DNA from 4 places in the Shewanella sp. HL-SH4 genome. Region 1 is predicted to be linked to each of the others. Evidence: predicted binding sites of a transcription regulator. Region 1 holds the regulator's gene; each other region holds the start of a gene.

Region 1 (2,212 bases):
TGTATAGGTAAAGTAAAACCATTTGTTAAAAAATTGCGACTATCACTCACTTTAATCAGTGTAGAAAGCCGAATTCTTCTAGGGATCAGCAGTAATGAAAGCTTCACTCCAACTTAAAATGGGTCAGCACCTCACTATGACCCCACAGCTGCAACAAGCTATACGTTTGCTGCAGTTATCATCTTTGGAGTTACAGCAAGAAATTCAACAAGTATTAGATTCCAATCCTTTGCTTGAAATGGAAGATGAATTTTCAGCACTTAGCAACAAAAATGATAACTCCAAAGACCTATCAGAAACTGACTTCAATGAAGTAAGCGCACCTGTAGTCGAAAAAGACACTTCAAATGTCGACACCGCAGAGTCAATGACTAAAGAGCAAATGTCTGAAGACTTGCCAATGGACACTACCTGGGATGAAGTGTACAGCGCCTCCCCAATGGCAAGCCCTGGTTCGGGTTCTGGCAGCATGCCAAATGATGACATGCCCTTCCAAGGTGAAACATCCGAAGGATTATACGAGCATTTAGAATGGCAAAAAAATCTAACCCCTTTTTCTGAAACAGACCTCGCTATTGCCACTGCCATTATTGATGCCATTGATGACACAGGTTATCTCACCCAAAGTACTGAAGATATTTTAGAAGCTATGGGCGATGATTCTGTCGAATTAGACGAAGTCGAAGCGGTACTAAAACGTATACAACATTTCGACCCTCTGGGTGTCGCCTCACGTAGCTTAAGTGAATGTTTATTGATTCAACTTGTTCAGTTTGCACCAGACACGCCCCATATCGATAATGCCAGAATGTTAATCAAAGATTATTTAGATTTGATTGCTGGACGTGATTTTCGCACACTCATGCGTAAAACTAAGCTAAAAGAAGATGAGCTGCGCGAAGCAATTGAATTAATTCAATCTTTAAATCCACGTCCTGGCACAATGATCACCCCACCGGATGATGAATATGTTATCCCAGACGTGTCAGTGACCAAAAAGAATGGCCGTTGGGTCGTTGAATTGAACCCTGATAACATGCCAAAAATAGGCATTAATCAACAATATGCCGCCATGGCAAAAAGCAGTAAGAGTTCAACAGACACTCAGTTTATTCGAGGTCACTTACAAGAAGCCAAATGGTTTATCAAAAGCTTAGAAAGCCGCAGCGACACCCTGCTTAAAGTATCCAATTGTATTGTGCAATTTCAGCAAGGTTTTTTTGAGTACGGTGCTGAAGCCATGAAGCCTATGGTGTTGAATGACATAGCTGAAGCTGTCGAAATGCATGAGTCCACTATTTCGCGTGTCACCACACAAAAGTATATGCACACACCGCGCGGACTGTTCGAACTTAAGTATTTTTTCTCTAGCCATGTCAGTACTGATGATGGCGGAGAATGTTCGTCTACAGCAATTAGAGCTTTTATTAAAAAGCTGGTTGCTGCTGAAAACCAGAAAAAACCACTAAGCGACAGTAAAATGGCAGATCTTCTGGCAGAACAAGGGATTAATGTTGCACGTCGCACCATAGCGAAATACCGCGAAGCGATGATGATCCCTCCCTCAAACCAACGTAAGAGTTTATAATCTACCTAGGCAATTGGAGGATAAATATGCAAATCACCTTAACGGGTCATCATATTGAAATTACTGAATCACTAAGAGAATATGTCACAAGTAAGTTTACAAAACTTGAACGACATTTCGATCAGATCAATAATGTCCACGTAGTATTAAATGTCGAAAAGCAACAACAGATAGCTGAAGCAAAAGTCAGCTTGAATGGAGCTGAGGTATTTGCGACATCTGAACATGCTGACATGTATCACGCTATAGACGCCCTGATTGATAAACTCGATCGTCAGGTCATTAAACACAAAGAGAAATTAACTAAGCATTAATGATGGAACTTAGTACCATCCTGCAGCCGGAATGCACCTCCTGTGCCACACCGGGCAGTAAGAAAAAGGTACTGGAGCTTATCAGCGATTTAGCTGCAGCCCAGTACCCATCCCTCTCTTCACAAGAGATTTTTGAAAGCCTAGTGGCTAGAGAAAAAATGGGTAGCACAGGAATAGGCTCTGGCATTGCAATCCCGCATGGTCGTTTAACGTCCATCGTTCACCCTATCGCGGTTTTTATAAAGTGCGAAGAAGCGATTTCATTTGATGCTATCGACAAACAACCAGTGGATCTCTTATTTGCATTACT
Region 2 (2,212 bases), 800 kb from region 1:
ATATTTTTTTGCAAAACCAACTGAAATTTATCACCCAGTTTAACGCCATTTTTACGGCCTAAATTGATAATAACTCGATCCCCTTGCCTAGCGATAATTTGCCCTAGCAACGGGCGACACTTGAGTGCGTTATCAAGTGACATAACACTTAATTGCAGCTGGCTTGTGATTGCTTGACCATAGGATGAAGACCAAAAACGCTGGCTGTTTGGCATTACGGTTTCTTGACGTTCAAACTCCCAGGGGGCTGTGGTAGCAAATGTTTGTGACCACACCTCTTCACCGCTGATGCCATGATATAGGGTTAGTTCATAGCTAAATTGACGTGAGGGGACTTCATCAACAAAGCCCATAAAACTGCTGGTGTAAGGCTCTGTCGACATATCAGTAATGTAAGATTTCAATATATATTGGCTGTCGGTGATTTCACCAAGCCAACTAGGGATGCTATAGCCTTTGAAATTAACCAGCTCGTTGGCGGTATCTAAGCGTTCATCAGCGTGTACCTTAGCGAAACTTGCGCTTGATTGTTGATTAATGGCTTTACCAAATTGAAGCGTAAAAGCTTTATTAAAATCGGATAAATGACCATAACTTAGCTGAGTTCTGTCCGCTATATCTGCCTGCGGTAACATAATAGCCGCCTTTAAGGACTGTGCCTGACACTGCTCTGTTTCACTTTCATCATCAATATTAAGCGACAAAATAACCGTCATAATATCATTGCTGACTAACTCGCTGAGCAATTCAATATTATTGGCCGCGCCCATTCGTTGCATTGAAAAGGTATCCTGGGTGAGCGAGCCTTGAGTAATTTGCTGCTGGCTAGAAAAATTAACCCCGCCCCTTAGGCTGGCGTAATTCAATGCTTGGTTAATGGCGTCTTCGCGCGCTTTATCTATATTACCATTCACAATTTTGGCAGTACCTGTCACTTCAATTTGCTCTGCAATTGAATAAGGACTCAATAAAACAGGCAATAACATCAAGGCCCGACACCATTTAGGCCACGAGTATTGTGTTAACTTATTATTTAATGCATGTACCATATTTCACCCTGCGTCAGATATCTGTCACTTGTACTACAAAACAACACGTTACATCGCTGAAATAGCGCTGTCGTGAGTTACTAACAACTTATCAAGCAAAAACTGTGCCCAATCTATCTTTACTTTCGCTAACGACACTATGACTGACGCCACTATGATTAGCGCTACTATGAATAACGCCGCTACAATTAATGAAACTCTATCTAGTTTAAGTCTACCTAAAATGGCCTGAGGTTTATTGACTGCAGTTTTATAAGTAAACAGCGCTTTATAAAGATAAAGATTATTTAAGCGGTGCCGATATATCAGTATCAATTGAATAATATTGTTTTTTAGACAGACGCGAAGGACTCAATCATGCAGCACAAGCTTTCTATTCTCGCTCTGATGCTAGTCACCATAGGGCTTGCTGGGTGCGGTAATACGCTTAACCCCGCAGCAAACTTGGACTATGCACAAAATGGCCAACTAGTGGGTTATCAAGACGCTGATGACGTGCACCAGGAAAAACTGGTTTATGATATTAATGCGTCGGGTTTAGCGCCCAAGGGACAAATTAATATTTGGGCTGAAAAATTAGTCAATGAGTTGGTGTTACAAAATGATGCCCTGCGTCCTGATCAACCCTTATTAATTGTTACCCCAGTAATGAGTAGCGACTTTAATCAAACTAATGAGTTAGCACTTCAGCTGCAACAGAGTTTACTGAGCGCATTTCACGCCCATGAATTCAATTTAGTTGATCTTAATGTGTCAACGTCACTGCGCGCGACAGAAAAAGGCGAATTAATATTAAGCCGAAACTGGGAACAACTTCCCGCTGACATGCCCGTGTCTCATGTATTAGTGTCAACATTAAACCTCACCAATGAAGGGGTGAATTTTAATGGCCGTGTGGTGGATATAACCAATAATCGTGTAGTGTCGGCGGTGCAGTCTTTTGTCGCAGGTCAAAGTTTATCCGGCTATGTTTTGCCAGCCAATAAAATACAAACCCGTGACGGATTAATTTATCGAACCGAAAATGTTAAACAGAGTCGTTACACTGTGATAGGAGACAAGCAATGAAAAATCTAATACTAATTACAGTGCTAAGCTTTTTAATGCTGGGTTGCACAAGTAATGATAAGTATGTGCAATGGGAAACCGAGGCTCCAAGCCAC
Region 3 (2,212 bases), 870 kb from region 1:
GTTGGCTTTGCTATGACTGGGCCAGCTATCGCCAAAAGTTTGTATACCATAATGAAACAAATTTTTACCATGGAGCGAGATCAAATCTTTGATACTAATTCGATGTATCGAATTTGGGGCGTGGTGGGCAATGAGCTCGCATGGCCTTTGGTGAGTTTTATTGCTTTGCTCGCTTTGGTATCCTTTTTGGGCAATATTGTTTTAGGTGGCTTGTCTTTTTCTGTAAAAGCTTTTATGCCCAAGGGCAGTAAAATGAGTCCCGTCAGTGGATTTAAGCGAATGTTTGGAACGCAGGCGTTAGTTGAGTTAACTAAGGGTATAGCCAAATTTTCGGTAGTAGCCATTGCAGCTTATTTTTTACTAAAGGTCTATTTTTACGATATTCTAATGCTGTCTAGCGATCATTTACCTGGCAATGTTTACCATGCTTTAGATTTATTAGTTTGGATGTTTATTCTCTTATGTTCCTCGATGTTAATCATTGTGATTATTGATGTACCGTTTCAAATTTGGAATCACAATAAACAACTTAAAATGACCAAACAAGAAATTAAAGACGAGTATAAAGATTCTGAAGGCCAACCTGAAGTGAAAGGTCGTGTCAGACAACTGCAACGAGAAATGGCGCAAAGAAGGATGATGGCCGAAGTGCCCAATGCTGATGTTATTGTGGTCAACCCTGAACATTATGCTGTTGCGGTTAAATATGATGTTGCACGCTCCTCCGCACCATTTTTAATTGCTAAAGGAGTTGACGATGTTGCATTTAAGATTCGTGAAATCGCTCGTGAGCATAACGTTGCGATTGTGTCTGCGCCACCATTAGCAAGGGCTATTTATCATACAACAAAAGTAGATCAACAAGTGCCAGAAGGCTTATTTACCGCTGTTGCTCAAGTACTTGCATACGTCTTTCAGTTAAAACAATACCAAAAAGGTAAAGGGCGTCGTCCAATACCAGTCCCGTTAAAGCAACCCATTCCGGATGAACTAAAGCATTAATAACATTCTTAGATTGTTTTTTAATCGTACTACATAGATGCTGTTATCAAATTGACATTGAATTTTTGTTGGCTTAATTCTTGCTATTTGACTGTACGCGTCAAAAATTCATCAGTAAAAGGCTTTCGCGAATGGATGTAAAAGCAGTTTTCGGCCAATTTAAACAAATCCGACCATCAACCTTTAAAGGAATTGGTACGCCTCTGTTAGTGTTGGCGGCATTAGGGATGATTGTTTTACCGATCCCGCCATTCTTATTAGATATCTTGTTTTCATTCAATATTGCACTGGCTTTAGTCGTGTTACTTGTCGCTATTTATACCGACAGACCACTCGATTTCGCCGCTTTCCCCACAGTACTTTTAGTAGCGACTTTACTAAGACTTGCCTTAAATGTGGCTTCAACTCGTGTGGTATTACTGGAAGGCCATAATGGTGGCGACGCGGCGGGTAAAGTCATTGAAGCCTTCGGCTCAGTGGTTATTGGTGGTAACTATGCTGTTGGTTTAGTTGTGTTTTTAATCTTGATTATTATCAACTTTGCTGTTGTAACTAAAGGTGCAGGCCGTATATCAGAGGTCAGTGCACGTTTTACCTTAGATGCTATGCCTGGTAAACAAATGGCCATTGATGCCGACTTAAACGCAGGTATTCTAAACCAAGAACAAGCGCGTATTCGTCGTGAAGAAGTGACCCGTGAGGCGGACTTTTATGGCGCAATGGACGGTGCGTCAAAATTTGTAAAAGGCGATGCGATAGCCGGTATTATGATATTGGTGATTAACATGTTGGGCGGCTTTATCATAGGTATGGCCCAGCATGGGCTTGATTTTTCTAGTGCTGTTGAAGTTTATACACTGCTAACGATTGGTGATGGTTTAGTCGCCCAGATACCCGGTTTACTGCTTTCAATTGCAGCCGCTTTAATGGTTACTCGTCAAAATGAATCTGGTGATATGGGCCAGATGATGATGAGCCAGATGTTTGACAAGCCCAAATCGTTAGCAATTGCTGCAGGTTTGTTATTTGTTATGGGTATTGTGCCTGGTATGCCACACGTTGCCTTTATCAGCTTTGCATTTTTGACAGCCGGTGCGGCATATTTTGTTCACAAACGTATTAATGATAAAAAATCTGCAGCATTAGAGCTTGTCAAAAAAGGTCCACCAGACATCAAAGATAAAGAACCAAAAGATTTAAGTTGGGATGA
Region 4 (2,212 bases), 840 kb from region 1:
GGATCAAGTCCAGACGGGTTGATAAAGTCTGTCATGGTAAGCTGACCGATTGTCTGATTATCTGTTGCACCAGCCAATTTAACTGACACTTCACCCTCAGCAGAGACAGTAATACTCATAGCATCTTCAGGAATAGTAATTGGCGGTTGCAATACGTAGCCTGAACCAGGGGTAACAATTTGCCCGGTATCATCTAAGCTAAATTGACCATTACGGGTATAGGCTGCTGTGCCATCAGGCATTTGGACTTCAAAGAAACCAGGACCTTCAATCATTAAATCTAATGAATTGTCGGTTGTGAGCATGTTGCCCTGGGTAAACACTTTTTGCGTAGCAACAACTTTGGTACCCGCACCTAAATTTAAACCATTAGGTAACTTGGTATTGTCGGCACTGATCCCACCGGCTTGGTTAATTGTTTGATAGAGCAAATCTTCAAATACCGCACGGCCTTTTTTGTAACCTATGGTGCTAGCATTCGCCACATTATTTGAAATAACCGCAATATCTGTTTGTTGGGCGTCTAAACCCGTTTTACTAATCCACAGAGCTGGATGCATAATAAATACTCCTAACCAATTCTTAGTAACGATGAAGATGAGCGATCTGCTTCTTCTGCATTTTTCATCATCTTCACTTGCATTTCGTACTGACGCTGAATATCTATCATCGCCACCATTTCATGTACAGGGTTAACATTACTGCCTTCAACAGCACCACTTTCAACTTGTACCATGGGATCTTTGGGTGCAGGCAAACCAGACATTAAGCGAAATAAGCCATCTTCACCGCGCATCATTTGATCATTGCCCGGATTAACAAATTTAATTCTGGCGACTTCCTCAATCACTTCAGCTGTCGCTCCCTGAGGGCGAATTGAAATGATGCCATCTTGTGAAATATGAACTTTATCGATTGGCAGTGGCAAAACAATTGGGCCTGCATCGCCCATAATTGGCGTATTACGACTATTAACCAGCAGTCCAGTACTATCGAACTTCAAATGTCCTGCACGGGTATAAGCTTCTGACCCATCAGCCGCTTGCACTGCAATCCAGCCATCACCTTTAATGGCAATGTCTAAGTCATTACCCGTCTCTCTGATAGGACCTGGAGAAAAATTAGACCCAGGGCTTTCAATCATTGAAAATACTCGCGTAGGCAAACCTTCGCCAAACGCCTGCATTGACCTTGCTTGGGTCATATCCGATTTGAAGCCATCGGTGTTGGCATTGGCTAAGTTGTTCGCACGAACGGCAAGAGCATTCATGCCTTGCTTTGCACCGCTCATTGCAACATACAAAAATTTGTCCATTTGCCGCTCCGTCAATAATGCTTTAAATAAAGATACTAACTAGACAAAGCAAAGGGCATGCCAACAATCACGGTCAATATAAGTAACTGATTTAATTAGGTGGGGATACGATTTAAAACATAGTATTGTGAATGAAGTGTCAAAAAAACACCGATAAGAGAAAGTGAAAAAAAATAATGAAAATAAAAGGCAAGGTGTTGCCGCTATGGGCAACACCTTATTAAAGCTAATATTATAAAAACCAATGAAACGAGTGCTGTCAGGAAGCTTATTATCTGATCTGCAATATCGTTTGGTTCAAGGTATTGTTAACTTCAAGCGTACGGGAATTGGCTTGAAAGTTACGTTGGGCAGAGATTAAATCAACTAATTCTGTAGTTAAGTCGACATTCGATTGTTCAAGTGATGAAGAACGAATACTGCCGAAAGTACCGCTATTTGCTTCGCCCGCTAATGCAGGGCCAGAATCTAAACTCGCCTTCCAGGCAGTATTCCCTACCTGAGTTAAACCTTGCTCATTTGCAAAGCGAACTAAAGCGACTCGCGATAAAGGCACAGTAGAACCATTACTATAGCTTGCTGTGACTAAACCATCAGCACCTATACCTACGTTAGTTAATCGACCTACTGTTGTACCATCTTGAGTTAACTCAGTGACTTCAAATGGTGAGGCATATTGTGTCGGATTATTAAAATCAATCGTAACAGTCTGTGAGCCATCAGCTCCAGGCCCTAATACATTGGCACCAGTAACACCCAGTGGCAGAGTTTTTAGCACTGTAGGATTGCTACCGGTATAAGTACCAGAGTCATTAAACTTTATGACAGATCCTCTCCAACCACCTGCAGTTTGTGCATCACGAGGTGCACCATCAACTAAACCATCACCCGTAGTAT

Evidence for each region. The regulator sigma-54, encoded in region 1, starts transcription at its own class of promoters, with help from an activator protein. The targets are predictions, from matches to a motif close to GTTGGCACGNNNNTNGNNT.
Region 2: ACRWQL_RS04530 (flagellar assembly protein FlgT) is a predicted target of sigma-54. The motif match lies at 1,143-1,161, and genes of this name have one in related genera.
Region 3: flhA (flagellar biosynthesis protein FlhA) is a predicted target of sigma-54. The motif match lies at 1,070-1,088, and genes of this name have one in related genera.
Region 4: flgF (flagellar basal-body rod protein FlgF) is a predicted target of sigma-54. The motif match lies at 1,362-1,380, and genes of this name have one in related genera.

Annotation. Positions count from the first base shown of each region.
Region 1 is NZ_CP195037.1:1,606,292-1,608,503, forward strand. It holds gene ACRWQL_RS07960 (RNA polymerase factor sigma-54) at 95-1,588, shown strand; gene hpf (ribosome hibernation promoting factor) at 1,615-1,902, shown strand; gene ptsN (PTS IIA-like nitrogen regulatory protein PtsN) at 1,905-2,212, shown strand, end outside.
Region 2 is NZ_CP195037.1:808,827-811,038, forward strand. It holds gene ACRWQL_RS04530 (flagellar assembly protein FlgT) at 1-986, opposite strand, end outside; gene ACRWQL_RS04535 (FlgO family outer membrane protein) at 1,407-2,117, shown strand; gene ACRWQL_RS04540 (LPP20 family lipoprotein) at 2,114-2,212, shown strand, end outside.
Region 3 is NZ_CP195037.1:731,714-733,925, reverse strand. It holds gene flhB (flagellar biosynthesis protein FlhB) at 1-1,002, shown strand, start outside; gene flhA (flagellar biosynthesis protein FlhA) at 1,134-2,212, shown strand, end outside.
Region 4 is NZ_CP195037.1:762,428-764,639, forward strand. It holds gene flgG (flagellar basal-body rod protein FlgG) at 1-560, opposite strand, end outside; gene flgF (flagellar basal-body rod protein FlgF) at 572-1,315, opposite strand; gene flgE (flagellar hook protein FlgE) at 1,587-2,212, opposite strand, start outside.